2 regions of the Delftia sp. genome follow, and region 2 is predicted to be linked to the other one. Evidence: riboswitches for the same ligand, from Rfam matches in the RefSeq annotation. Region 2 holds a riboswitch; the other holds the start of a gene.
The links. A riboswitch is a leader RNA that binds a small molecule or an ion and turns the genes downstream of it on or off. The one in region 2 is predicted to bind S-adenosylhomocysteine.
Positions count from the first base shown of each region.

Region 1: linked by a shared signal. The riboswitch ahead of ahcY (adenosylhomocysteinase) and the one ahead of metH (methionine synthase) in region 2 are both predicted to bind S-adenosylhomocysteine.

Region 1 covers NZ_JCABYI010000032.1:89,441-103,716, reverse strand. Annotated here, with positions in the region: gene AC5I49_RS22650 (23S rRNA (adenine(2030)-N(6))-methyltransferase RlmJ) at 1-740, shown strand, start outside; gene AC5I49_RS22645 (septal ring lytic transglycosylase RlpA family protein) at 747-1,643, opposite strand; gene metF (methylenetetrahydrofolate reductase [NAD(P)H]) at 1,722-2,549, opposite strand; gene AC5I49_RS22635 (TlyA family RNA methyltransferase) at 2,572-3,774, opposite strand; gene ahcY (adenosylhomocysteinase) at 3,932-5,362, opposite strand; S-adenosyl-L-homocysteine riboswitch at 5,433-5,517, opposite strand; gene AC5I49_RS22625 (response regulator) at 5,525-6,259, opposite strand; gene AC5I49_RS22620 (DUF4118 domain-containing protein) at 6,271-8,976, opposite strand; gene AC5I49_RS22615 (TorF family putative porin) at 9,011-9,886, opposite strand; gene kdpB (potassium-transporting ATPase subunit KdpB) at 9,969-12,053, opposite strand; gene kdpC (potassium-transporting ATPase subunit KdpC) at 12,057-12,791, opposite strand; gene kdpA (potassium-transporting ATPase subunit KdpA) at 12,863-14,276, opposite strand, start outside.
Region 2 covers NZ_JCABYI010000011.1:64,251-78,526, reverse strand. Annotated here, with positions in the region: gene urtC (urea ABC transporter permease subunit UrtC) at 1-462, shown strand, start outside; gene urtD (urea ABC transporter ATP-binding protein UrtD) at 482-1,225, shown strand; gene urtE (urea ABC transporter ATP-binding subunit UrtE) at 1,246-1,935, shown strand; gene fmdA (formamidase) at 1,972-3,201, shown strand; gene AC5I49_RS08810 (FmdB family zinc ribbon protein) at 3,248-3,607, shown strand; gene AC5I49_RS08805 (amino acid ABC transporter ATP-binding protein) at 3,680-4,426, opposite strand; gene AC5I49_RS08800 (amino acid ABC transporter permease) at 4,413-5,066, opposite strand; gene AC5I49_RS08795 (amino acid ABC transporter permease) at 5,063-5,800, opposite strand; gene AC5I49_RS08790 (transporter substrate-binding domain-containing protein) at 5,832-6,638, opposite strand; gene AC5I49_RS08785 (FadR/GntR family transcriptional regulator) at 6,635-7,456, opposite strand; S-adenosyl-L-homocysteine riboswitch at 7,733-7,859, shown strand; gene metH (methionine synthase) at 7,887-10,643, shown strand; gene AC5I49_RS08775 (DUF2195 family protein) at 10,901-11,272, opposite strand; gene AC5I49_RS08770 (glycerophosphodiester phosphodiesterase family protein) at 12,104-13,447, opposite strand; gene AC5I49_RS08765 (GntR family transcriptional regulator) at 13,619-14,276, opposite strand, start outside.

The sequences.
Region 1 (14,276 bases), on a different contig from region 2:
CCGGCCTGTACCGTCTGGACGGCGACTATGCCAACAAGAGCGGCGAGGCCGCAGACGGCATCCTGCGCCTGGCCCAGGCCAAGGAGTCCGAGCTGGCCCCGGTGCTGCAGGCCTACATCGCCTCGGTGCGCTCCTTCAACCAGGGCGCGCAGCTGCGCAACTATCCGGGCTCGCCGTTCATCATCCAGTCCCTGCTGCGCGTGCAGGAGCGCGACAAGCTCAAGGTCTTCGAGCTGCATCCCACCGACATGCGCTCGCTGGCCGGCAACATTGCCCAGCTCGAAGCCGGCCGCCAGGTGGCCGTGCTGCACGAGGACGGCTTCGAGGGCATCAAGAAATTCCTGCCGCCGCCGTCGCGCCGAGCCCTGGTGCTGTGCGACCCCAGCTACGAGCTCAAGAGCGACTACGCCAAGGTGCTGGACATGGCGGCTGACAGCCTCAAGCGCTTTGCCACAGGCACGTATGCGTTCTGGTATCCGATCATCCCGCGCCCCGAGGCGCACGATCTGCCGCGCCGCCTGAAGACCATGACCACCAAGGCCGGCAGGAGCTGGCTGCATGTGGAGCTCACGGTCAAGAGCAACAAGACCTCGGAGCGCGGCGGCCTGCCGGCCAGCGGCATGTTCCTGATCAATCCGCCGTTCAATCTCAAGGAACAGCTCAAGCCGGCCATGCCGCAGCTGGTCAAGCTGCTCGGTCAGGACGAGAACGCGGCCTTCACGCTCGAATCCGGCGGCTGAACCCGTTCAGCGCGCGTTCGAGGCCGCAGAGGCCACTGCGGTGGACGAGGCAGCGGCGGGCGCCGCAGCCTTCGCCACCGGCTTGGCGGCAGGGACGGCACGGCTGGCCACGGCCGTGCGTGCATTGGGCCTGGGTGCAGGCGCCTTGGCCTGGACACGCGGACGCACTGGCGCCTTGGCCTGAACCCGGGTCCGTGCCTGTGTTGTCTGTGCCTGTGCCTTGGCCTGCTGCGTCTTCTCGATGGACTTGGCCTTCCTGGCCGTGACCAGGGTTTCGGGGCATTCCTGCTCACCATCGTCGAGCTGCCACAGCTCCACGGGCTTGATGCCCAGGCCGACCATGCCCAGCTCCTGCGCTGCGGCCTGGCTCAGATCGATCACGCGGCCAGGCGCAAACGGCCCGCGGTCGTTGATGCGCACCACCACCGTCTTGCCCGTGGCGGCGCTGCGCACGCAGACGCGGCTGCCGAAGGCAAAGCTGCGGTGCGCGGCCGTCAATTCTTCCTTGTCGAAACGCTCGCCGCTGGCGGTCAGCCGGCCATGCAGGCCCGGGCCATACCAGGAGGCCAGGCCTTGCTGGTCGCTGTCGCGCGAGGGCACGAGGGCGAAGTCGGGATTGGAGGGAGCCTCGGCACTGTCTTCGGGCGAGGCCGACTCGGAGGGCTTGGCATCCGGGGATTTGCTGGCCGGCTGCGCGGTCCGCGATGTGCGGCCACCGCGCTTGCCGGCCGAGGGCACGGCCGATGGCGTCTGGCCTTCATCCATTGCCGCCGCACCTGCGGTCAGGGCGCCGGACTCGGCATCGCTTTGTGCCACGGGAGCCGGCGCGCAGCCGGCCAGGGTGGCGGTGATGGCGCACATGGCCAGCCAGCGCCAGTGCAGGCGTCGAAAACCACGATCCATGGGCAAAAACCTCCAGGGAACGCCTGACCGTTCCCAAGTTCTAGAGGGTCGCCCGGGGCCGGCGCAGTGGCTGCGCGCTCAAAGGCCCAATCGATCGCAGATTTCCAGCGTGGCGACGCTCTGGTTCATCGTATAGAAGTGCAGCCCGGGAGCGCCCTGGCTGCGCAACTGCTCGCATAGACGGGACACGACATCAAGGCCGAAGGCGCGAATGGACGCCGTGTCATCTCCGTAAGCCTGCAGACGCAGGCGGATCCAGCGCGGGATCTCGGCGCCGCAGGCGTCCGAGAAGCGCATCAGCTGCGTAGAGCTGGTGATGGGCATGATGCCGGGAACAACCGGTGCATCAAGCCCCATGCCGCGCGCCGCATCAACGAAACGGCAGTAGGCGTCGGCATTGTAGAAATATTGGGTGATCGCGGAATCCGCGCCAGCGCGCACTTTAGCCGCAAACGCATCCAGATCGGACTGTGGGGATTTCGCCTGCGGATGGACCTCCGGGTAGGCAGCCACCTCGATGTGGAACCAGTCGCCGAACTCGCGGCGGATGAATTCCACGAGATCGCTGGCGTACTGGAATTCGCCACCCAGGCCATAGCCGCTGGGCAGGTCGCCGCGCAGCGCGACGATGCGGCGCACGCCCATGGCCTTCAGCTCCTGCAGTTCGGCGCGCACCTTGTCGTGCGTGGCGCCCACGCAGGAGAAATGCGATGCCGCGCTGACGCCTTCGTTCTGGATGTCACGCACCATGGCGAAGGTGCCCGTCTGCGTGGAGCCGCCCGCGCCATAGGTGACGGAGCAGAACTGGGGCTTGCGCGCATAGAGGTTCTTGCGCACCTGCACATGCTTGGTCGCGCCCTCGGGCGTCTTGGTCGGGAAGAACTCGAAGCTGATCGGAAAGCTCATGTAAGACTCGCTGCTCAGTGTTTCATTCGTTGCGTTTGCGCAGCTTGGCGCGGCCCGGACCGGGCACGCCGAACTCGGTACTGGTGTCGATCACACGCTCGTTGCGCTGCTCGCGCAGCACGGTGCGGGACACGCGCTTAGGCGCGGCCGGCTTAGGAGCTGCCTTCACGGCCGAGCGGGGCTGATCGTCGTCCTGCGTTTCAGGCTGCTCTGGCTCCTTCACCACGGCCGCCTGCTGGGCATGCACGAAGAATTCGCGGTTGCCGTCGCCGCCTTCGATGGCCGACTCCATCCAGCCCTTGACCTCCAGGCCCAGCTCGCCCAGGCAGGTGCGGATGCGCTGCTCCACCTCGGTGAACAGGGCCGCATCGCGCACGATGCCGCCCTTGCCGACCTGGCCCGGCTGCAGCTCGAACTGCGGCTTGACCAGCATCAGCAGCTGGCCATGCGGCTTGAGCAGGCGCGTGACGGCCGGCAGCACCAGGGTCAGAGAGATGAAGGACAGATCGCCCGTGACGAAGTCGAACTGCGGCGTGATGTCCACGTCGGCAAACTCGGCGCGGCGGCGGCGCTGCGTGGCCACCGTGCCCTCATCGCGCGCCTTGCCCTTGGCCGCGCGCTCGGCCTTGAAGGCCTCGATCTCGTTTTCCTTGGCGTCGTCGCTGTCGTCATAGTCTTCGTCGACCACGCCGCCGTTGCGCATCCAGGCATAGGGCGCCACGGGCTGGGTGTCGTTGTCGTCGGGATCTTCTTCCCAGCGTTCGGACAGCACTTCCTCGCAGGCCTCCTGCAGGCCCTCTGCCGTCACCGCGCGGGCATTGACGCCTTCGACGCAGATCACGCGCGCATCCGAGCGCAGCCGGTCATGCAGCTGGCCATGGCCCACGTCCACGCCGATGACCTGGGCGGCGCCTGCCTGCAGCAGGCAGTCGGTGAAACCGCCCGTGCTCTGGCCCACGTCCAGGCAGCGCAGGCCATCCACCGACAGCTTGGTGGCCGCCAGCGCGCCTTCCAGCTTCAGCCCGCCGCGCGAGATGAACCGGGCCTCGGCCCCGTCCAGCAACTGCAGCTCGGCACCTGCGGGAATCTCGTCACCGTTCTTGGCGACCTTCTTCCACGGCGTCAACGGCGTCATGCGCCACTGCACGCCACCCGCAATCAGCCGCTGCGCCTGCGAGCGCGTGGCCGCATGGCCGGCTTCCACCAAAAATACATCTGCGCGCATAGCGTCGCTCCAGGAAATCTCAGTTGACTAATGCCCGAAACCGGCGCGACCCAACTCAGGGACGCCAAGCAAGGGCCGCCCCGCAGCGAGGGCGTCGTCCCCCTCCCCCGCGAAGCGGGTAGAGAGGGGGAAGGCGCGTCAGCGCCTCAGGGGGTGCTTAATACCTATAAGTTTCGGGCTTGTAGGGACCCTGCTTGCTCACGCCGATATAGGCAGCTTGGCCGTCCGTCAGCTCGGTCAGCATGGCGCCGACCTTCTTCAGGTGCAGGCGGGCAACCTTCTCGTCCAGGATCTTGGGCAGCACGTAGACCTTGCCGACCTCGTAGGCATCGGGCTTGGTGAACAGCTCGATCTGGGCGATGGTCTGGTTGGCGAACGAGGCGCTCATCACGAAGCTGGGGTGGCCGGTGGCGCAGCCCAGGTTCACCAGGCGGCCCTTGGCCAGCAGGATGATCTTCTTGCCGTCAGGGAAGGTGATGTGGTCCACCTGGGGCTTGATCTCTTCCCACTGGTACTGCTCGATGGAGGCGACGTCGATCTCGTTGTCGAAGTGGCCGATGTTGCAGACGATGGCTTCGTTCTTCATGGCCACCATGTGCTCGTGGCGGATGATGTCGCGGTTGCCGGTGGTGGTCACGAAGATGTCGGCCTTGTCTGCCGCCCACTCCATGGTCACGACCTTGTAGCCTTCCATGGCCGCCTGCAGGGCGTTGATGGGATCGATCTCGGTGACCCAGACCTGGGCCGACAGCGCGCGCAGCGCCTGGGCGCAGCCCTTGCCCACGTCGCCGTAGCCGGCCACCACGGCGACCTTGCCGGCGATCATCACGTCGGTGGCGCGCTTGATGCCGTCCACCAGCGATTCGCGGCAGCCGTAGAGGTTGTCGAACTTGCTCTTGGTGACGGAGTCGTTGACGTTGATGGCGCGGAACTTCAGCGTGCCCTTGGCCGACATCTCGTTGAGGCGGTGCACGCCGGTGGTGGTCTCTTCGGTCACGCCGATGATGTGGGCGCTCTTGCGCGTGTACCAGGTGGGGTCCTGGGCCAGCTTGGCGCGGATGGCGGCGAAGGCGATCTTCTCTTCCTCGGAGGCGGGGTTGTCCAGCACGGACAGGTCCTTTTCGGCGCGCATGCCCAGGTGCAGCAGCATGGTGGCATCGCCGCCGTCGTCCAGGATCATGTTGGGGCCTTCGCCTTCGGTACCGGCGGCGCCGAATTCAAAGATGCGGTGGGTGTAGTCCCAGTAGTCGGCCAGCGATTCACCCTTGATGGCGAACACGGGCGTGCCCGTGGCGGCGATGGCGGCGGCGGCATGGTCCTGAGTCGAGAAAATGTTGCACGAGGCCCAGCGCACGTCGGCGCCCAGGGCCTTGAGCGTCTCGATCAGCACGGCCGTCTGGATGGTCATGTGCAGCGAGCCGGCGATGCGCGCGCCCTTGAGCGGCTGCGCCGCGGCGAATTCCTCGCGCGTGGCCATCAGGCCGGGCATTTCGGTTTCGGCGATCAGGATTTCCTTGCGGCCCCAGGCGGCGAGGGAAATGTCAGCGATGGCCGTGTCGGCGGAAACGGGACGAACAGCAGCGTTCATGGTTTTCTCCAAAAGATGAATGAAAAACCACGTTCTGCGGGAGACGAAAAAAAGCTCACCGCACAGAAAGCGTGGGCGAGCGTCGTTGCAGGTATGACTCCGAGCCTCGCAGACCGCATCTGGTGAATGGGCCTGCTGCAACGCTCCTCGGAGAGGCGCTGATTATACCGATCCCGGGGATGTCTCACCGCCCAGCCCCACAAGCCGGTAGCCCACCTGCAGCTCGGTCACCAGGTGGCGCGGCTGGGCCGGCTCGTCCTCGATCTTCTGGCGCAGATTGGCCATGTGCACGCGCAGGTAATGGGCACGGCCCAGGTATTCGGGTCCCCAGACCTGCAGCAGCAGCTGGCGGTGGGTCATCACACGGCCCTGGGCGGCGATCAGCGCCGCCAGCAGGCGGAATTCGATGGGCGTGAGGTGCACCGGCTGGCCCGCACGCCGCACCTCGTGCGTGGCCAGGTCCACCTGCACCTGGCCGAAGTGCACCTGGCTGGATGCAACTGCGCCGCCTGCGGCCCCCAGTTGCTGGCGGCGGCGCAGCATCACACGCAGCCGGGCCAGCAGCTCGGGCACACCGAAAGGCTTGACCAGGTAATCGTCTGCGCCGGCGTCCAGGGCGGCCACCTTCTCGTCCTCGCGCTCGCGCGCGGAGAGCACGAGCACGGGCACGGAGGACCATCCGCGCAGCTCGGTGAGAACCTGCTTGCCGTCGGCATCCGGCAGGCCCAGGTCGAGGATGACCAGATCGGGCTGGCGGCTCGCCGCCTCGATCAGGCCCCGGCGCGCGCTGTCGGCCTCGAAGACCTGCCAGCCCTCGTCCTCCAGCACCAGGCGCACGAAGCGGCGGATGCCGGGGTCGTCCTCGATCATCAGGATGCGGTTGGTGGGCGTGCTCATGGCGCAAGACTCTAATCGAGCAATGGCTGCTCCGGCACCGGAAAGCGCAGCGTGAACACGGTGCCGGGGCCTGGGCGCGCGGCAGCGGCCTCGATGCGCCCGCCATGGGCCTCGACAATGCTGCGCACCAGCGCCAGCCCCAGGCCTATGCCCGAGACGGTGGACTCGGCCGTGCCGCGCGTGAAGGGCTCGAACAGCGTCTCCACGGGCAGGTGTGGCGGCAGGCCGGGCCCGCCATCCTGCACGGCCACAAGCACCTCGCCGTCCTGTTCGCGTGCGTGGATGGTCAGCGGCGTGCCGGCCGGCGTGTACTTGGCGGCGTTGTCCAGCAGGTTGACCAGCACGCGCTCCATGAGCACAGGATCGAGCTGCAGCAGCGGCAGGCTGGCGGGCACGTCGGTGCTCACGGGATGCTCGTGCAGGCGCGCGCGCATCTGGCGCAGCGCGCTGCCGACCACTTCATCCAGCGGCAGCCATTCGCGCTGCAGGTGCACGCCGCCTTGCTGCAGGCGCGCCATGTCCAGCAGGTTCTCCACCAGTCGCTGCATGGCCTGGGCCTGGATGCGGACCTGCTCCAGCATGTCGGCTGCGCCGCCCGGCGGCACATGGCGCTGCGCGGCCTCGGCCGCGCCCAGGATGGTGGTCAGCGGCGTGCGCAGGTCGTGCGAGACGGCCGACAGCAAGGTGTTGCGCATGCGCTCGCCCTCCATGGCGATCTGGGTCTGCTGGGCCACGGCCACGAAGTGCTGACGCTCCAGCGCCAGCGCCACCTGGCTGGCACAGGCCTCCAGCAGACGCTGCTCCTCGGGCACCTCCAGGCGCTGGGGCGCACGCAGTTGCAGCACCAGTACGCCCCGCATGCGCACGGGCGCCGCCAGCGGCACGTAGCGGGCCGGCGCGGCCGGCAACGTGTCCGTGCCCTGGCCGGCCTGCTGACCGTGGTCCATGGCCCAGCGCGCAATGCTGTCGTCCATGGGGCAGGAGCCGCCGCCGGCGGGGCGCAGGCGCTCGTCGGCATCTGGCAACAGCAGCCCGGCCTGGGCGTCGAACACGCCCGAGACCGTACTCAGCGCAATCTCCACCACCTGCTCCTGTGTGAGCGCGCCTGAAAGGTCGCGCGCCAGCCGCGCCAGGGCGCCCGCGCGCCGCTCGCGCTCGGCCGCCACGCGCGCCTCGTGGCGCAGCCGCGCCATGAGCTGGCCGCAGACCAGGGCCACGCCCAGCATCAGCACGAAGGTGAACAGGTACTGCGTGTCGTTGACATGGAAGGATCCGCGCGGGGGCACGAAGAAAAAGTCGAAGCACAGTACCGACAGCAGCGCCGCCCAGGCGCCCGGGCCACGCCCCCAGCGCAACGAAGACAGCACGACGATGAGCAGGAACAGCATCACCACGTTGGCCGGGTCGAAGATGCGCAGCAGCTGCTCGGCCAGCACCGTGGCGGTCAAGCAGGCCAGGGTCACGCCGGCATAGCCCTTCCAGGGCAGCGGCCTGCGCCGCAGCGGTGCGGCAGGCGCGGCCTCGGTCCGGGCCGCGCTGGAGCCCCCGGAGAGCACCAGCACGTCGATGTCGGGATGCAGCTGGACGATGCGGTCGGGCAGGCTGCGGCCCCACCAGCGCCAGGGCGACCATGCCGGGCGCGGCGGCTGGGCCAGCACCAGGCGGCTGGCGTTGCGCTCGCGCGCGAAGGCAACCAGGGCCTCGGCCACATCGGCGCCCGGCAGCGTGGCCGTCTCGGCCCCCAGGCGCGCGGCCAGGGCCAGGGTCTTGAGCACGGCGGCCTGCACGCTGCGTGGGCGGTGCTGGCGCTGGGGCGCGTCCACGTACACCACCATCCAGCCAGCATCCAGCCGGCGTGCCATGCGCGCCACCTGGCGCACCAGGGCGTCGTCGCCCGCGTGCCCTGCCACGGCCACCAGCAGGCGCTCACGCGCGGGCCAGACTGTGCCTATGGAGCGCTCGCGCCGGTAGTCGCGCATGTCCTCGTCCACGCGGTCGGCCGTGCGGCGCAGTGCCAGCTCGCGCAGCGCCAGCAGGTTGCCGCGCCTGAAGAAGTTGCGCGAGGCCCGCTCGGCCTGCTCCATCATGTAGACCTTGCCGTCCTTCAAGCGGCGCAGCAGCTCGTCGGGCGAGATGTCGACGACGATGACCTCGTCGGCATCGTCGAAGATCTGGTCGGGCACGGTCTCGCGCACCGTGATGCCGACGATGCCGCCCACCACGTCGTTCAGGCTTTCCAGGTGCTGCACGTTGATCGTGGTCCAGACATCGATGCCTGCGTCCAGCAACTCCTGCACGTCCTGCCAGCGCTTGGGATGGCGTGAGCCTGGCGCATTGCTGTGCGCCAGTTCATCGAGCAGCAGCACGCGCGGACGCCGCGCGAGCGCCGCATCCAGGTCGAACTCGCGCAGCGTCCGTCCCTGGTGCGGCAGCTCGCGCAGCGGCAGTTGCTCCAGGCCATGCAGCTGCTGCGCCGTTTCCTTGCGGCCATGGGTTTCCACGAGTCCCACCAGAACCTCGCGGCCCCCCTGGCGTTCGCGCTGGGCGGCGGCCAGCATGGCGTAGGTCTTGCCCACGCCTGCATTCGATCCGAAGTAGATGCGCAGCTTGCCCCGCCCCTCCTGCGCCCGCTCATGGCGCAGGCGCGCGACCAGGGCGTCGGGATCGGGGCGCGGCAGACCGGGCGGCGCCGGCTCGGCAGAGGACGAAATGGGCATGGTTCTCAGCCTAGCACCAGAGCGTGCCCCCACACTAGAACGCCGCCGACAGCGACAGCACCCAGCCGCTGCGGCCCAGGCTTTGCATCTGGCCTGCCGCATTGGCCGCGCGGTAGTAGCGCGTGTCGGCCGAGGTGCCGGCCCAGGCCAGCGTGGCCGTCCATGGCCCCCAGCTGCGGGCCAGCGAGACGCGCCAGTCGGCGTACGACAGTTCGCTGTAGTTGCGCACCTGCGTGTGGCCGGCATGCAGGCCCAGCACCGCCCAGTCGCCCAGCGGATGCTGGTAGTTCAGGTCCAGATAGCTGCTGCCGCGTGAGCTGCCGCTGCCGGGAAGAGCCTCGGCAAAGGCCGTGGCCGCCGTGCTGTCGCGCAGGCCGAAGTAAGGCGTCAGCGCCAGCGACCATTTGGCGCTGAAGCCGCCGTGGGTGACGCCCAGATAGGCCTCGGTGGTGTCGTAGCGCACGCCGCCGCTGCCATCCCCGCGGGGCACGCGCGCGCCGGGGTAGTTGTAGTGCAGCAGGCCGATGTCGCCCGTCCAGCCCGGCAGCAGCTCGGTGCGCCAGCCGCCGTACAGGTCCAGTTCCAGCGCGCGGCCGTCCAGATAGCTGTGGCGCGACACGCTGGAGCCGGACACGCCCAGGTAGGCGCCGCGCGGCAGCGACAGCTCCAGCCCGCCCTGCAGCGCCGGCCCCATCCAGCTTTGCGAGATGCCACGGAAACGGTAGTCGCTGAGCAGCGCCACGCTGCCGGTGAGCGCGTAGGCGGGTGCGGGCGATTGCTGGGCATCGGCACTGGCAGCGTTGACTGGGGAGGTCTCGGCCTGGGCATGGCAGGACGCAGCCGCCAGCGACAACAGTGCAGCCAGCGAGGCACGGGGGAAGAAACGGGGGACGGCACAAGCGGCCGTCATGGAAGAAGCGGATTTCATCTTGGTTTTTGTACAGAGAAAGCAAGGCGGTGCCTGCCCGGGCGGGCAGGCTTGCCGCCAAAGATCAGGCCAGGCCGAAAGCCACCAGCAGCATGTCGATCAGCTTGATGCCGATGAAGGGGACGACCAGGCCCCCCAGCCCGTAGACCAGCAGGTTGCGCCGCAGCAGGGCCGAGGCGCCGATGGCGTGGTAGGGCACGCCACGCAAGGCCAGCGGTATCAGGACGATGATGATCAGCGCGTTGAAGATCACGGCGCTCAGGATGGCCGAGCCCGGGCTGGCCAGTCCCATGACATTGAGCGCCGACAGCTGCGGATACGTGCCCACGAAGGCGGCCGGGATGATGGCGAAGTACTTGGCCACGTCGTTGGCCACGCTGAAGGTGGTCAGCGCGCCGCGCGTCATCAGCATCTGCTTGCCGGTCTCCACGACCTCGATGAGCTTGGTCGGGTTGCTGTCCAGGTCCACCATGTTGCCGGCTTCCTTGGCCGCCTGGGTGCCGCTGTTCATGGCCACGGCCACGTCGGCCTGGGCCAGGGCGGGTGCGTCATTGGTGCCGTCGCCGGTCATGGCCACCAGCCGGCCTGCGGCCTGGTGTTCGCGGATCAGGCGCAGCTTGTCCTCGGGCGTGGCTTCGGCAAGGTAGTCGTCCACGCCGGCCTCGGCCGCAATGGCGGCGGCCGTGAGCGGATTGTCGCCCGTGATCATCACGGTCTTGATGCCCATGCGGCGCAGCTCGGCAAAGCGTTCGCGTATGCCGTGCTTGACCACGTCCTTGAGCTCGATCACGCCCAGCACGCGGGCGCCATCGGCCACCACCAGCGGCGTGCTGCCGCGCCGCGAGACATCCTCCACCACCTTGAGCATGGCGGGCGGGAACTTGCCGCCCATGGCTTCGACGTGGCGGCGCACGGCGTCGGCCGCGCCCTTGCGCAGGCTGCGCGTGCCGCCGTCGGGCTGCGGCATGTCCACGCCGCTCATGCGCGTCTGGGCCGTGAAGGGCACGAAGACGGCATGCAGGGTTGCCAGGTCACGCTCGCGCAGGCCATGCATTTCCTTGGCCAGCACGACCACGCTGCGGCCCTCGGGTGTCTCGTCGGCCAGTGATGCCAGCTGCGCCGCATCGACCAGCTGCGCGGCCGTCACGCCGGGAGCGGGCAGGAATTCGCTGGCCTGGCGGTTGCCCAGCGTGATGGTGCCGGTCTTGTCCAGCAGCAGCACGTCCACGTCGCCGGCCGCCTCCACGGCGCGGCCCGAAGTGGCGATCACGTTGGCCTGCATCATGCGGCTCATGCCTGCCACGCCAATGGCCGACAGCAGGCCCCCGATGGTGGTCGGGATCAGGCACACCAGCAGGGCGACCAGCACCGTCAGTCCCACGACCTGCCCGCTGCCCGTCAGCTCCACCGCAAAGGCCGAATAGGGCCGCAGCGTGACGATGACCAGCAGGAAAAGCAGCGTCAGTCCGACCAGCAAGATGGTCAGCGCCAGTTCGTTGGGCGTCTTGTGGCGGCGGGCCGACTCCACCATGGAGATCATGCGGTCCAGGAAGGACTCGCCGGGGTTCACGGTGATCTGCACCACCAGCCAGTCCGACAGCACGCGCGTGCCGCCGGTGACCGAAGAGAAGTCGCCGCCGGCCTCGCGGATCACGGGGGCCGATTCGCCGGTGATGGCGCTCTCGTCCACCGAGGCCACGCCCTCGATCACCGTGCCGTCCAGCGGTATGGTGTCGCCGGCCTCGACCAGCACCCACATGCCCGAGCGCAGTTCTTCCGCACCCACGGGATGCCAGCGGCTTTGGTAGCTGGCCTGCTCCAGCTTCTTGGCGACCGTGCTGCGCTTCATGCTGCGCAGGCTCGCGGCCTGGGCGCGGCTGCGCCCCTCGGCCAGCGCCTCCGCAAAATTGGCGAACAGCACGGTGAACCACAGCCACAGCGCAATGGCCAGGATGAAGCCCGCAGGCGCCTCGCCCTCGCCCGCCAGGGCCTGGGCCCAGAGCAGGCTGGTGAAGATGGCGCCCAGATAGACCACGAACATCACCGGGTTGCGCCATTGCGCGCTCGGTGCCAGCTTGCGGATGGAGTCACCCAGCGCCTGGCGCACCAGCGAAGGATCGAACAGGGACAAAGCAGTTTTGCGCGACATGGCTTACTCCTTGGCGGCATTGGCTGCCGCAGGCTGCAGCGTCGCGGCCGAGAGATCGTCCAGCGCCAGATTCAACTGCAGCACGTTCACGCGCGGCTCACCCAGCAGGCCCAGAACGCGCGGCTGCATCTGCTGGCGCAGCAGTTCCTGGACCTTGGCCACAGGCAGCTGGCGCTCGCGTGCCACGCGCGGCAGCTGCAGCTCGGCATTGGCCACAGAGATGTGCGGATCCAGGCCGGAGGCCGAGGCCGTCACGGCATCCACAGGCACAGCGGCATCTGCCGCAAGACCATTGAGTTCGCGGTAGGCCGCCACGCGCGCCGCCACGGACTCCTTGAGCGCCGCGTGGGTCGACCCCTGGTTGGTGGCAGCCGACAGCGCGGCGTTGTAGGGCGCGGCCACCGTGGCATCGGCCTTGTCGGGATCCGGCGCCGTGGTGGCGCTGGGCCGACCCTGGAAATAACGGGGCGAAGCGAACTCCTGCCCGATCAGGGCTGAGCCCACGACCGAGCCCTGGCGCGTGATCAGGCTGCCATTGGCGGCCTTGGGAAACGCGGCCTGGGCCACGAGCGTGGTGACCAGCGGATACGCCAGGCCCGTGACCACGGCCACGAACAGCGCCGACCGCAGGCTGGGGCCGAACAGCGAGCGCAGCCCGCCGGCATCGGTCTGGGATGGAACCTGCGCATCGGTGCGCAGCACCGGCAACGGGCCGGAAGTGTGTGTTTGAACTTGCATTTCGGAAACCTCCGCCGCGCTGCTGTGTCAGGCACAGCAGGCGGCCAGGAAAAAAACGGGCTCAGGGGTGTTCAGGGGTAGACCTGTCCTGACAGCATCTGCAGTTGCTCGACCACAGGACCCAGGGCCAGCGAAGGCAGGAAGGTCAGTCCACCGACCACCACCACCACGAAGACCAGCAAGCCCATGAACAGCGGCGTGGCCGTCGGGAAGGTGCCCGGCCCCGCAGGCACGGTGGGCTTGGCCGCCAGGCTGCCGGCCAGGGCCAGCATGGGCAGCAGTGTCAGATAGCGGCCAGCCAGCATGGCCAGGCCGATGGTGGTGTTGAAGAACGGCGTGTTCGCATTCAGGCCCGCAAAGGCCGAACCGTTGTTGGCCGTGCCCGAGGCATAGGCATAGAGCACCTCCGAGAAGCCGTGCGGCCCCCGGTTGGTCAGACTGGCCATGGTGTCGGGCCAGACCGCAGCCAACGCCGTGAAGCCCAGGATAGAGATCGGGTGCGCCATCACGGCCAGCATCACCAGCTTGATCTCGCGCGCCTCGATCTTCTTGCCCAGGAACTCGGGCGTGCGGCCGATCATCATGCCGGCCAGGAAGACCGTGAGGATGGCGTACTGCAGCAGGTTGATCAGGCCCACGCCGTCGCCGCCGAACACACAGTTGAGCATCATCTGCGCCAGCGGTACCAGCCCGCCCAGGGGCGTCAGCGAGTCATGCATGGCATTGACCGAGCCCGTGGTCGCGGCCGTGGTCGTGGTCACGAACAGCGCCGTATCGGCGATGCCGAAGCGCAGCTCCTTGCCCTCCATGTTGCCGCCCGGCTGGGTGGCGCTGATCTGCTGGTCGGCACCTGCGGCCGTGAGCAGCGGATTGCCGGCCTGCTCGGCCGTGAACACCAGCGCCAGAAAGCCAACGAACATCACCAGGCAGGCGCCGAACAGCACCCAGCCCTGGCGACGGCGCAGCAGCATGGAGCCAAGCGCATAGGTCAGCGCCGACGGGATCAGCAGCATGCCCAGGATGTGGAATGCGTTGGTCAGCGGCGTGGGGTTCTCGAACGGATGGGCCGCATTCATGCCGAAGAAGCCGCCACCGTTGGTGCCGATGTGCTTGATGCTCTCCAGGCTGGCCACGGGGCCGAGAAGAATCTGCTGGCGAGCGCCTTCCAGCGTCGTCGCCCAGACCTGGCCATCCAGCGTCTGAGGCACACCCTGCCACACATAGACCAGGGCCACCACAAAGCTCAGCGGCAGCATCACGCGCCAGAGCATGCGCACATAGTCCACCCAGTAGTTGCCCAGGTCCGAGGCACTGGAGCGCGCCAGGCCGCGGATGACACCCGCCGCGGCGACCACGCCCGTGGTCGCGCCAGCGAACATCATGAAGGTGATGGCCACCATCTGCGTGGCGTTGGACAGGCTGCTCTCGCCCGAATACGCCTGCCAGTTGGTATTGGTCACAAAGGACACGGCCGTGTTGAAGGCC
Region 2 (14,276 bases):
TTCAAGGTCTTCGTGTTCTGCCTGGCCGCTGCGCTGTCGGGCGTGGGCGGCGCGCTGTTCACGCTGCAGGTGGGCTTCATGTCGCCCAGCTTCGTGGGCATCGTTCCCTCCATCGAGATGGTCATCTACGCCGCCGTGGGCGGGCGCATGAGCCTGGTGGGCGCCGTGTACGGCACGCTTCTGGTCAACGCGGGCAAGACCTATTTCTCGGAGAGCTTCCCGGACCTGTGGCTGTTCCTCATGGCGGGCCTGTTCATCGGCGTGACCATGGCCTTCCCGATGGGGCTGGCCGGCCTGTGGGAAAGCCGCATCGTTCCCTGGTGGAACAGCCGCCGCAAGGGCACGGCACCGGCCGCAGCGCCTGCCGCAGCGCAGGGAGCCCAGGCAGCACCTGCCCAGGCCCCGGCCGCCACCAAGCCCACGTCCGCCCTGTCCGAAGGCATGGGCCGCCAGGGCGCCTGAACCACAGCGGGAGCACACCATGAGCAATACCGACTTCACGCTGGCCGTGGAAGACCTGACGGTCTCCTTCGACGGCTTCAAGGCCATCGACGCGCTGAACCTGTACATCGACAGGAACGAGCTGCGCGTCATCATCGGCCCCAACGGCGCGGGCAAGACCACGCTGCTGGACCTGATCTGCGGCAAGACCCGCGCCACGGCCGGCAGCATCAAGTTCAAGAACGAGGAACTCACGCGCATGGCCGAGCACAAGCGCGTGCGCCTGGGGATCGGGCGCAAGTTCCAGACGCCGTCCATCTACGAGAACCTGTCGGTCTTCCAGAACCTGGAGGTCTCCTACCCCGAAGGCCGCTCGGTCTTCGGCGCGCTGGCCTTCAAGTGCACGGAGGCGGTGCGCGATCGCGTGCAGGCCGTGGCCGCCGACATCGGCCTGGACGAGCGCCTGGACACCGAGGCCGGCCTGCTCAGCCACGGCCAGAAGCAGTGGCTGGAGATCGGCATGCTGCTCATGCAGGAGCCCGAGCTGCTGATGCTGGACGAGCCCATCGCCGGCATGAGCGCCCGCGAGCGCGAGCTGACGGCCGAGCTGCTGCAGCGCATCTGCAAGAACCGCTCCGTCATCGTCATCGAGCACGACATGGAGTTCGTGGCGCGCATCGCGCACAAGGTCACCGTCATGCACCAGGGAAAGATCCTCGCCGAGGGTCCCATGGACAAGGTGCAGGCCGACCCCAAGGTCATCGACGTCTACCTCGGCCACTGAGGCACGCACAAGGAATTCACATGCTGCAAGTCAAGGATCTGTACGTGGCCTATGGCCAGAGCGAGGCGCTGCACGGCATCAGCTTCGAGGGCCGCGAGAACGAAACCGTGGCCATCATGGGCCGCAACGGCATGGGCAAGACCACGCTGTTCAAAAGCCTGATGGGCGTCATGCCCGCCAAGAGCGGCCAGATCACCGTGGCCGGCCAGGACGTCACGAAGGACGAGAGCTTCCGGCGCGTGGCCAAGGGCATTGCCTACGTGCCCCAGGGCCGCATGATCTTCCCCACGCTGACCGTGGAAGAGAACATACAGACGGGCCTGGAGAACGCGAAGACGCGCCAGGTGCCCGAAGACATCTACGCCCTGTTCCCCGTGCTCTGGGACATGCGCCGGCGCAAGGGCGGCAACCTCTCGGGCGGGCAGCAGCAGCAGCTGGCCATTGCGCGCGCCCTGGTCACCGACCCCAAGGTGCTGCTGCTGGACGAGCCCACCGAGGGCATACAGCCTTCCATCATCAAGGACATCGCCAAGGCGCTCAACGAGATCCGCAAGCTGCGCCGCATCACCATCGTGGTCAGCGAGCAGGTGCTTTCCTTCGCCATGGATGTGGCCGACCGGCTGTTCGTCATCGAGGGCGGCCGCCTGGTCCATGAGACGGCCCGTGCTGATACGGATGAACAGCGCATCAAGTCCTACCTCTCCGTCTGATCCGTTTTTTCCCACTGCCATCGCAAGGAGCACACCATGGCCGAAACCCTGATCAAGGTCGATCTCAACCAGTCCCCCTACGACAACCCGCAGGTGCACAACCGCTGGCATCCCGACATCCCCATGGCGGTCTGGGTGGAGCCGGGCGCGGAGTTCAAGCTGGAGACCTATGACTGGACCGGCGGCGCCATCAAGAACGACGACAGCGCCGAAGACGTGCGCGACGTGGACCTGTCCACCGTCCACTTCCTGTCCGGCCCCGTGGGCGTCAAGGGCGCCGAGCCCGGCGACCTGCTGGTGGTGGACCTGCTGGACATCGGCGCGCGCGACGACAGCCTCTGGGGCTTCAACGGCTTTTTCTCCAAGCAAAACGGCGGCGGCTTCCTGGACGAGCATTTCCCGCTGGCCCAGAAGTCCATCTGGGACTTCCACGGCATGTTCACCAAGAGCCGCCACATCCCCGGCGTCAACTTCGCAGGCCTCATCCACCCGGGACTGATCGGCTGCCTGCCCGACCCCAAGATGCTGGCCAGCTGGAATGAGCGCGAGACCGGCCTCATCGCCACCGACCCCGACCGCATCCCCGGCCTGGCCAACCCGCCCAACGCCACCACCGCCCACATGGGCCAGATGCAGGGCGAGGCGCGCGACAAGGCCGCCGCCGAAGGCGCGCGCACCGTGCCGCCGCGCGAGCATGGCGGCAACTGCGACATCAAGGACCTCTCGCGCGGCTCGCGCGTGTTCTTCCCCGTCTACGTGGACGGCGCGGGCCTGAGCGTGGGCGACCTGCACTTCAGCCAGGGCGATGGCGAAATCACCTTCTGCGGCGCCATCGAGATGGCCGGATGGGTGCACATGAAGGTTTCGCTGATCAAGGGCGGCATGGCCAAGTACGGCATCAAGAACCCCATCTTCAAGCCCAGCCCCATGACGCCCAACTACAAGGACTACCTGATCTTCGAAGGCATCTCGGTGGACGAAAAGGGCAAGCAGCACTACCTGGACGTGACCGTGGCCTACCGCCAGGCCTGCCTGAACGCCATCGAGTACCTGAAGAAATTCGGCTACAGCGGTGCCCAGGCCTACTCGCTGCTGGGCACGGCGCCCGTGCAGGGCCACATCAGCGGCGTGGTGGACGTGCCCAATGCCTGCGCCACGCTGTGGCTGCCCACGGAGATCTTCGACTTCGACATCAATCCCACGGCCGAGGGACCACAGAAGATCATCACGGGCGGGGTGGACCTGCCCATCGCCCAGGACAAGTAAGCCCGGCATACGACACCCGCCATCCACCATCCGCCAGAGGCCGCCCATGCCCACCTATGACTACCACTGCGCCGCATGCGGCGGCTTCGACGCGCTGCGCAGCCTCTCGCAGCGCAACGAGCCCGCGCCCTGCCCCATCTGCGAGGCGGCCTCGCCCCGCGTCTTCGTCAGCGCGCCGCGCCTGGCCTGCACCAGCCCCGAGCAGCGCCGCGCCCACGACACCAACGAGCGCGCACGGCACGAGCCCAGGCGCTCACGCGATGTGGCCGAGGGCAGCTACGCGCGCATGCGCCACCCTTCGGGCTGCGGCTGCTGCAGCGGCGCCAGCAAGCGCGGCTCCACGGTCACGGCGCCCAACGGCGCCAAGACCTTCCCGACCAAGCGGCCCTGGATGATCAGCCACTGACCGCGGCCCCTGCGCCGCACCGATGCAAAAAAGGCCCGCGACGCGGGCCTTTGTCCTGCCTGGCCGTACCGCTCAGTGCACGGCGCCGATGAAGCCGGCCAGCTCCGGCGTCTGCGGGCTGGCGAACAGCTGCTTGGCCGGGCCGCTTTCGTGGATCAGGCCCTGGTGCATGAACACCAGCTGGTCGCCCACGTCGCGGGCAAAGCGCATCTCGTGCGTGACCATGATCAGCGTCATGCCCTCGGCGGCGAGCTGCTTGACCACGGCCAGCACCTCGTTGACCAGCTCCGGGTCCAGGGCCGAGGTGATCTCGTCGCACAGCAGCACCTTGGGCTGCATGGCCAGCGCGCGTGCAATCGCCACGCGCTGCTGCTGGCCGCCGCTGAGCTGGTCGGGGTAGCTGTCGTACTTGTCGCCCAGGCCGACCTTGGCCAGCATCTGGCGCGCCAGCGCCGCCGCCTCGGGCTTTTTCACGCCCTTGACCACGGTGGGCGACAGGGCCACGTTCTCGCCCGCCGTCAGGTGGGGGAACAGGTTGAACTGCTGGAAGACCATGCCCACGTTCAGGCGCAGCGCGCGCAGCTGGGCGGGCGAGGGCGCGCTGCCCTCCGAGCCCTTGAGCACGGCGTCGTCCACCACGATCTGGCCGGACTGGATGGCCTCCAGCCCGTTGATGGAGCGCAGCAGCGTGCTCTTGCCCGAGCCGCTGCGGCCGATGATGGCGACCACCTGGCCGCTGTCCACGCTCAGGTCCACGCCCTTGAGCACATGGTTGTTGCCGTAATGCTTGTGAACGGCGCGCACATCAACGAGCGGCATAGAGTTTCTTCTCCAGATGGGATGCGTAGAGGGACAGGGGCCAGCACAGCAGGAAGTAGCCTGCGGCGACCAGGCCGTAGATGAGGAAGGGCTGGAAGGTGGCGTTGGCCAGCATGGAGCCGAGCTTGGTCAGCTCGCTGAAGCCGATGATCGAGGCCACGGCCGTGCCCTTGATGATCTGCACCGAGAAGCCGACCGTGGGCGCTATCGACAGGCGCAGCGCCTGCGGCAGCACCACATGGCGCATCTGCTGCAGGTAGCCCATGGCCAGGCTGGACGAGGCTTCCCACTGGCCGTGGGGGATAGCCTCCACGCAGCCGCGCCAGACCTCGGCCAGGTAGGCGCTGGTGTACAGCGTCAGGCCGATGGCGGCCGCCGTCCAGGGCGAGATGTCCAGGCCGGCCATGGACGAGCCGAAGAACACGATGAACATCTGCATCAGCAGCGGCGTGTTCTGGAAAGCCTGGATATAGGCCTTGGCCAGGCGGCGCAGGTTCAGGCTGCGGCCCACGCGGGCGAACAGCACCAGCAATCCGGTGGCGCCGCCCAGCACGAAGGCCAGCAGCGACAGCGCCAGCGTGGCCAGCAGGCCCTCGGCCAGCTTGGCCAGGATGGGCAGCAGGGGAATGTCGGCAATCATGCGGCGTCTCCGGCAGTGGTTGCAGGTGCAGCGGGTGCAGCGGGTGCAGCGGGCCTGGCTGCACGCGGCGTGCGGCGGCCCACCACGAAGCGCTGGCCTATCCAGGCCAGCAACTGGCGCAGTGCCAGGGCCAGCACGAAGTACGCCGCCGTCACCACCAGGTAGGTCTCGAACGCACGGAAGTTGCGCGACTGGATGAAGTTGGCCGCAAACGTCAGGTCCTGGGCCGCGATCTGCGAGACCACCGAGGTGCCCAGCATCACGATCACGATCTGGCTGCTCAGCGAGGGCCAGACCCGCTGCAGCGCAGGGCGCAGCACCACATGGCGGAAGACCGCCCAGCGGCCCATGCCCAGCGCGCCAGCGGCTTCCAGCTGGCCGCGCGGCGTCTCCTGGATGCCGGCGCGCACGATCTCGGTGATGTAGGCGCCCAGGTTGATCACCGTGGTCAGCAGGCAGGCCTGCCATTCGTTGATCTGCACGCCCAGCGAAGGCAGGCCGAAGAACACGAACATCAGCTGCACCAGGAAGGGCGTGTTGCGTATGCCCTCCACGTACACCTTGAACAGCCAGTGCAGCGGCGCAATGCGCCAGGCGCGGCTGACGCCGCCGGCCACGCCGATGGCGCCGCCCAGCACGGCGCCCGCCGCCGTCAGCGCCAGCGTGAAGCCCGCGCCCTGTGCCAGCAGGCCGCTGTAGTCGAACACGGCGCCGAAGTCGAATTGATAGGCCATGGAAGGATTTCCGGGAACAGGGGCGCAGCGGTTACAGGGTGGCGGGCAGCGGCATCTTCATCCAGCGCTGGGACAGGCTGGTCAGGCGGCCGTCGGCCTTGAGCTTGGTGATGATGGCGTCCACCTTCTGCAGCAGCGCCGGCTCGCCCTTGGCCACGCCGATGTAGCAGGGCGTGTCCTCGACCGCGAACTTCACGTCCAGCTGGCGCAGCCTGGTGCGCTCGTTGACGGCGTTGGCCACGATGTTGCCCAGCGTCACCAGCTGCACCTGGCCCGTCAGGTAGCTTTGCGCGGTGGCGTTGTTGTCCTCGTAGCGCTTGATGGTGGCCGAGGCCGGCGCCACCTGCGTGAGGGCCAGGTCCTCGGTGGAGCCGCGCGTCACGCCCACGGTCTTGCCGGCCAGGTCGGCAGGGGCCTTTATGCTCATGTCCTTGGGGCCGTAGACGCTCTTGGGGAAGGGCGCATAGGCCTGGGTGAAGTCGATCACCTTGGCGCGCTCGGCGTTCTTGCCCAGGCTGGAGATGACGATGTCGGCCTTGCCCGTGGTCAGGAAGGGGATGCGGTTGGTGCTGGTCACGGGCACCAGCTCCACCTTCACGCCCAGCTCCTGGGCCACCAGGGCCGCCATGTCGATGTCATAGCCCTGCAGCTTCAGGTCGGTGCCCAGCGAGCCGAAGGGCGGGAAGTCCTGCGGAATCGCCACGCGCAGCACGCCGGCCTTCTGGATGTTGGCCAGCATGTCGGCATGGGCGGCGCCGCCCAGGCCGGCAGCGGCCAGGGTGGCGGCCGCCAGGGCGGTGCGGATGAATGCGCGGCGGGGTGTCAGGGGGGAAGTCATGCGAAAGCTCCTTCGGAAGGTGGGGTGAGGCGAAAGGAAAGCGGATCAGGGTCGGGCGCAGATGTATCGGGCGCAGATGCGTCGGGCGCCGTTGCATCGAGTGCCGTCGCGTCGGGCGCCGCCGCGTCGTCCGGTGTGTCGAGATCGATGCCGCTGCGCCTGGCCGCCGACAGCAGGTGGGCGCGCATGGCGCCCGCCGCACCCGGCGCATCGCCTGCGCAGACGGCCTGCACGATGGCGTCGTGCTCGCGCACCGGCTGGTCGTCGGCACCGCTCCAGGCAAAGGGCAGGCGCAGGCTGTGGCTGATGGCCAGCTCCAGCTGGCGCGCCATGGCCACCAGGCCCGGGTTGCCCGACAGCTGGGCCAGCAGCAGGTGGAACTGCAGATCGGCGTCGGCGGCGGCCAGCAGGTCGCTGCGGTCCAGGGCGTGGGCCAGCTGGGACTGGGTCCATTGCAGCTGGCGCAGGCCGCTGTCGTCGGCGCGCACGGCCGCCAGCGCGGCCCAGCCGGGCTCCAGCACCAGGCGCAGCTCGATCAGCTGGCGCGGCGACAGCGTGCCCAGCGCCGGGGTGGCATAGGCGCGGTGCATGCGTGCACGGCCGCTGTGCGGGCCGTTGATGCGCACGCCCTTGCCCGGCTGGATCTCGACCAGGCCCAGGGCCTCCAGCATGGACAGCGCCTCGCGCAGCGAAGCGCGGCTGATGCCCAGCTGCCGGGCCAGCTCGCGCTGCGGCGGCAGCTGGCTGCCGCCGGGGTAGTGGCCGCTCAGGATGTGCTGCTGCAGCGTCTGGGCCATCGAGATCGGAATGCTTTGCATGGGCTGGCGCGGGTGGAGGGTTTTGGCCTGACTGGTCAGACCACGTACCCAGCAGATAGCGAATTGCGTGCCAGATGAAAAAAAGGAGCGTTGTCCTCAGGCGCTGCAAAGAATCCGGGGCGATGGGGCATAGACAATCCGTCCCGAAGGCGCCGCCAGCGGCCCGCGCTGCCGCGCTTTGGTGCAGTGCCGCATGGCTTTGTGCAGGCCTGCCCCGAATGCGGGCGTAAAACCCGCACTGCAGGCCGCCGCCAGCCGCCGTAGAATCCCGGGCTTTGGCCCGAGGAGCGTTGCAGCGCGGCACCCGCCCATCCGTACACCGGATCGCGTGCCGCGTCAGGCTTGGGCCAGGTGCAGGTTCCCGGCCGGACCGCGCCCACGGTGCCAACGACGCTCACCTGTTGCCATGCCGTTTTTGCAGGTGAGCTTGATGTCGTCCTCTTTCACTCCCCCTCCCATGAAGCTGTCCGGCCTGGAGCCGGTGACCATCGGCGAGGGCACGCTGTTCGTCAACGTGGGCGAGCGCACCAACGTCACGGGTTCCAAGGCCTTTGCGCGCATGATCCTCAACGAGCAGTACGAGGAAGCGCTGTCCGTGGCGCGCCAGCAGGTGGAAAACGGCGCCCAGGTCATCGACGTGAACATGGACGAGGCCATGCTCGACAGCAAGGCCGCCATGGTGCGCTTCCTGAACCTCATCGCCTCCGAGCCCGACATCGCCAAGGTGCCGGTCATGGTGGACAGCTCCAAGTGGGAGGTCATCGAGGCCGGCCTGCGCTGCCTGCAGGGCAAGGGCATCGTCAACTCCATCTCCATGAAGGAAGGCCTGGATGAATTCAAGCGCCAGGCCCGGCTGATCAAGCGCTACGGCGCGGCCGCCGTGGTCATGGCCTTCGACGAGAAGGGCCAGGCCGACACCTACCAGCGCAAGATCGAGATCTGCGAGCGCGCCTACCGCATCCTGGTGGACGAGGTGGGCTTCCCGCCCGAGGACATCGTCTTCGACCCCAACATCTTCGCCGTGGCCACCGGCATCGAGGAACACGACAACTACGCCGTGGACTTCATCGAGGCCGTGCGCTGGATCAAGCAGAACCTGCCCGGCGCCAAGGTCTCGGGCGGCGTCTCCAACGTGAGCTTCAGCTTCCGCGGCAACGACCCCGTGCGCGAGGCCATCCACACCGTGTTCCTCTACCACGCCATCTCGGCGGGCATGGACATGGGCATCGTCAACGCCGGCATGGTCGGCGTCTATGACGACCTGGAGCCCGAACTGCGCGAGCGCGTGGAAGACGTGGTGCTCAACCGCCGCCCTGACGCTGCGGAACGCCTGCTGGAGATTGCCGACGCCGCCAAGGGCGCCGCCAAGGACGACAGCAAGAAGCTCGAATGGCGCGGCACGCCCGAGAACCCGAAGACCGTGGGCGAGCGCCTGTCGCACGCCCTGGTGCACGGCATCACCGACTTCATCGTCGTCGACACCGAAGAGGCCTACCAGCAGATCGTGGTGCAGGGCGGCGGCCGCCCGCTGCACGTGATCGAAGGCCCGCTCATGGACGGCATGAACATCGTGGGCGACCTGTTCGGCGCCGGCAAGATGTTCCTGCCCCAGGTGGTCAAGTCGGCGCGCGTGATGAAGCAGGCCGTGGCCCACCTCGTGCCCTACATCGAAGAGGAAAAGCGCCAGCAGGAAGCGGCGGGCCTGGACGTGTCCAGCAAGGGCAAGATCGTCATCGCCACCGTCAAGGGCGACGTGCACGACATCGGCAAGAACATCGTCACCGTGGTCCTGCAGTGCAACAACTTCGAGGTCATCAACATGGGCGTGATGGTGCCCTGCCACGAGATCCTGGCCAAGGCCAAGGCCGAGGGCGCAGACATCATCGGCCTGTCGGGCCTGATCACGCCCAGCCTCGAAGAGATGCAGTACGTCGCCGGCGAGATGCACAAGGACGACTACTTCCGCATCAAGAAGATTCCGCTGCTGATCGGCGGCGCCACCTGCTCGCGCGTGCACACCGCCGTCAAGATCGCGCCCAAGTACGAAGGCCCCGTGGTCTACGTGCCCGATGCCTCGCGCAGCGTCAGCGTGGCCCAGAGCCTGCTGGGCGAGAACAAGGGCAACTACCTGGCCGAGATCCAGGCCGACTACGACAAGGTCCGCACCCAGCACGCCAACAAGAAGAAGACGCCGCTGTGGCCGCTGGACAAGGCCCGCGCCAACGCCACGCCCGTGGACTTTTCCCAGGCCCCCGTGGCGCCGCGCGCCCTGGGCCGGCGCGTGTTCCGCAACTTCGACCTGGCCGAGATCGCCGAATACATCGACTGGGGCCCGTTCTTCCAGACCTGGGACCTGGCCGGCCCCTACCCGGCCATCCTCGACGACGAGATCGTGGGCGTGCAGGCCCGCCAGGTGCTGGCCGACGGCCAGGCCATGCTCAGGAAGATCATCGAAGGCCGCTGGCTGCAGGCCAACGGCGCCATCGGCCTGTTCCCTGCCAACCGCGTGGGCGATGACATCGAGTTCTACGCCGACGAGTCCCGCAGCCAGGTCCTGATGACCTGGTACGGCATGCGCCAGCAGACCGAAAAGCAGATGGTGGAAGGCCCGGATGGCCAGCCCGTGATGCGCCCCAGCCGCTGCCTGTCCGACTTCGTGGCCACCAAGGAATCGGGCATCCAGGACTACGCGGGCCTGTTCGCCGTCACGGCCGGCATCGGCGCCGAGAAGAAGGACAAGGAGTTCCAGGACGCGCTGGACGACTACTCCGGCATCATGTTCAAGGCCCTGGCCGACCGCCTGGCCGAGGCCTTCGCCGAATGCCTGCACCAGCGTGTGCGCAAGGACCTGTGGGGCTATGCGCCCGACGAGAACCTCAGCAACGAAGCGCTGATCAAGGAACAGTACAAGGGCGTGCGCCCCGCGCCCGGCTACCCGGCCTGCCCCGACCACAGCGCCAAGACCGACCTGTTCGCCGTGCTCAAGGCCGACGAGATCGGCATGACGCTGACCGAAAGCCTGGCCATGAACCCGGCCTCCAGCGTCAGCGGCTTCTACATTGGCCACCCCGACTCCGTCTACTTCAACGTCGGCGAGATCGGCGAGGACCAACTGGCCGACATGGCCGCGCGCCGGGGCATGGACATCGAGGAACTGCGCCGGTTGCTGGCGCCGAATCTCGCCTGATATTGGGTTGACCGCTGGCTTGGCTACGCCGGTCAGGCGTGCGATTTTTTGCTATTTTGGACAAAGGCATTCATCTTTGACTGGAATTGCGGACAGGGCGTGCCAGCGGCGCAGGCAGTCGATCAGAAGTCGCGTTGACCAACCGTGCTTGCGCACATCCGCCGCCGCCCGCAGCACACGCCGTTGCCAGGCCAGTCCGAGGATGTGATCCGGCTGAGCGTTCACGCGCGCGCCGATGCTGCGGGGGCCAGGATGCCCTACAAGGGCCCGGTGCACGCCAGCCGAACCCGCACCTCCTTGTTGGCGACCAGGGCCGGATCGGTCGCAAGGACGAGTTTTCTCTCTCCCCCGCTGCCCAGGTCGATCAGGCCTTCCTGCAGTACCTGCCGGACGCCCCCTCGGTTCACGCTGCTCGTGTAGGTCGCCAGAGCCGAAAGGCATCCGCACTCGCCAATCGATTTGCGCAGTTGAACACGGGTGTTCGCCCACACCACGTTGGACTCTGTGGAAGTCTTCGTCGCCGTGATCGACACGCAGGCTGAAAGATCGTTCTGAAACGTTATCTGGTCGGCATGGGCGGCAAAGGCGGATCCGCCAAACAAGGCAGACCATATTAAAAATCGAGCCATGCTATGCACGTGTGCCTCCGTTTGTCACTCTTGCCGGGACGTAATTGACTTTCAGAATGAAATAGCTACGTGAACTGGACTTCGCCTTCGACCGAAGAATCGGGAAGAATCTATGCTCAACCTCAATACATCCGTGGCTGAAGCCTTTGGTTGAATCATGCAGATAAAAGCCGCTGCGAACGGGGTTGCAAGCGATGCGCGTTTGAGTGTCGGCGGGCTCCATCCGCGCCCGGTTCTGCCCCCAGTTTGCCCAATAGGCTTCGCAGCTTCCGGCGGCAGCTCCGCGTGGAATCGTCTGGACTCCCCATCCGGGAGACAGGTTGCATCTTCCCGCACCGTCATCCTTCGCCGCCCCACGATCGGTGACGAGCACCTTGTACACCCCCTCCGGAATTGGTCCGCTGTCTTTGATGCACTGATTTTCTGGCATCTGAAAACCTGGAAGTCCTGTCGTTGCCTTGAAGCTACCGGAGCCATTCCATGTCAGCTTCTGCCCATCAAACTCCATATCTGGTATCACAAACTGTCCCTCCAATTTTCTAAAGTCGCATCAATCGAGTTTCTCGGTAGCCACGGTTTGATGCCATCCAGATTCATAAGCTTCATCTGGATCAGAGATCGGGGCAGCTTAATGCGCTTATTGCCTCGGAGGCAAGTTGGAGGGAAAGTGTTTTTGCGACATGCTGTAACGATCTTGTATACCAATTCGCTGCAATCGCATTCAGGTATACCTGATTGCCATGGATGAGGTCGCCTGAATATGCCCACTGCCAGGGACCAAAAAAACAAGGCGCACGAGGCGCCTTGTCATGGGTCAGCGGGATGGGAGTTTCAGAGCCCGATTTCCTTGTTGTACGCCTTGCGCGCCGCCACGGCCGTGTCCGTGAAGTCGGTGAACACGCCGTCGATGCCCAGGCGGTAGTAGGCCAGGTATTCCTGCACGGGGTCGCCCTTGTACAGGCCTGCCAGGCGGCCCGGCTCGTTGCGGAAGGTGAAGCTGTGCACGATCAGGCCGGCCTTGTGGGCGTCGCGGATCAGGCCCGTGTCCTTGACGGTGTTCACGTCCTTGAGGCCGGCGCCGTCCTTGTAGGGCACGACGGAGTGGGCCAGGACCTGGGGCTTCCAGGGGCCGATGCCGTCGGCATAGGTCTTGATCTCGGCCAGGCCTGCGGGCGTGAGCATGGTGGCGAAGGTGCGCGCGTCGCCGGCCAGGGTCCAGCTGTAGGGGCGGCCGCTGATGAAGGTCCATTCATCGTTGGTGATGTAGACCATGGAGCCGTCGCGCAGATTGAAGTCGTTGCCGTCGATCAGCTGCACGCCCTTGGCCTTCATGCCGGCCTGGCGCAGGTACTTGAGGCTGGCCGGGTCGAAGCTCTGGATGTAGATGGGCGAATCCTTGGCGTTGAGCTTGTTCTGGTCCAGCAGCTTGATCACCGCGTCTTCAAACGGGCGCGAGCCGGGCGCGCCGCAGCCGTTGGCGATCGCCTGCTGGTTGTTCCAGTACGGGTTCTTGGTCTCGGCGTAGACGGGGATGGTGCGGCCCAGGGCCTTGCCCTTGGCGGCGGCGATGTCCAGCACGTCCTGGGCGCTGATCAGGGGCAGCTTGCCGTTCCACTCGGTGGGGCGCTCGCTGCGGTTGTCCAGGATCGTGCCGCCCAGCCAGCTGCGCAGCTCCTGCATCGTGAAGTCGCTGATGGACCAGTCGTTGCGGTGGTCCTCGCCATCGACCACCAGGGCCTTGAGCACGGACTTGGGATCGTTGGCATCGAGCTGGTCGCTCAGGTATTGCGAGGGGCCGTTGGCAGGCACGGCGGGGTACTTCACGTTGACCAGCACGCCGGCCGCAGTGCGCTGGCGGCGCGCCACTTCGGCATTGGTCTTGGCCACGTCGGCCACGTTGGTGCTGTCGCTGAGCCAGGCGTTGTGGCGGGCGACCAGCTGGCAGTCCTTCGTCAGGTGCATGTCGAGTTCGAGCATGTCCGCGCCCGCGTCGGCGGCGGCCTCGTAGGCCATGCGCGTCTGCTCCGGGAACTTGCCCGAGAAGCCGCGGTGGGCGATCACCTGGGGCTGCTTTCCGTCGAGCGTGAGGTAGAACGAGCCGCCGTCGCCGCCGCAGGCCGTGAGGACTGCAGCCGCGCACAGGGACGCGAGCAGGGGAGTGCGGGAAAAGGACATAGGACGTTGGGTCATATCCGAAGCAGTGGTGGGTTGATGAACGGCGCGCAATGCGCCAGCTCAGCAGCGTATGCAGTCAGCCGTGTCGGCACCATGACAGTGCGCCCCGTAGGGCCCGGATTGGCGTTTTAGCGACGGTCGGTGGAAATTTGCCGACCCTCCGACACAGGGTTATCCCCCGAACAGGGGCGCCAGCGTGGCACGCAGGCGGTCGCCGGCGTCGGGCGCCTCGCTCGGGCGGATCTCCAGCGAACGCTCCACCGTGCCGATGTGCTCCAGCAGCAGGGCCTTGGCGCCCTCGGTGTCGCCGCGCTCCAGGGCCTCGACGATGCGCTCGTGCTCGGCGCAGGACTGGCTGGCGCTGTGGGTGGACTGGAACAATGTGGCCGCCAGCGTGGTGCGCGCCGTGAGGTCGCGCAGGGTGAGCGCCAGCAGCCGGTGCCCCATCTGCTCGGCCAGGCAGACGTGGAAGTCGGCCAGCAGGAAGGCGCGCGTGGCGGCGTCGGCGCCCGCAATGGCCTCCTGCTCCTGGGCGATGTGGCGGCGCAGCTGGCCGATCACGCTTTGCAGGGGGCGCCCGGCCTCGCCCAGGATGCCGGTCTCGATGATGCGGCGCGCCGCGAAGGCGTCCTGCGCCTCCTCGGCCGAGGGCTGGACCACGTACCAGCCGCGCCGGGGCTGCACCTGCACGAAGCCGCGCGCCTGCAGCTGCATCAGCGCCTCGCGCACCATGGTGCGGCTGACCTCGAAGTTGTCGGCCAGTTCCTGCTCCCCCAGCCGTTCGCCGGGCGCCAGTTTCTGGGCCAGGATGGCTTCGACGACGCGCTCG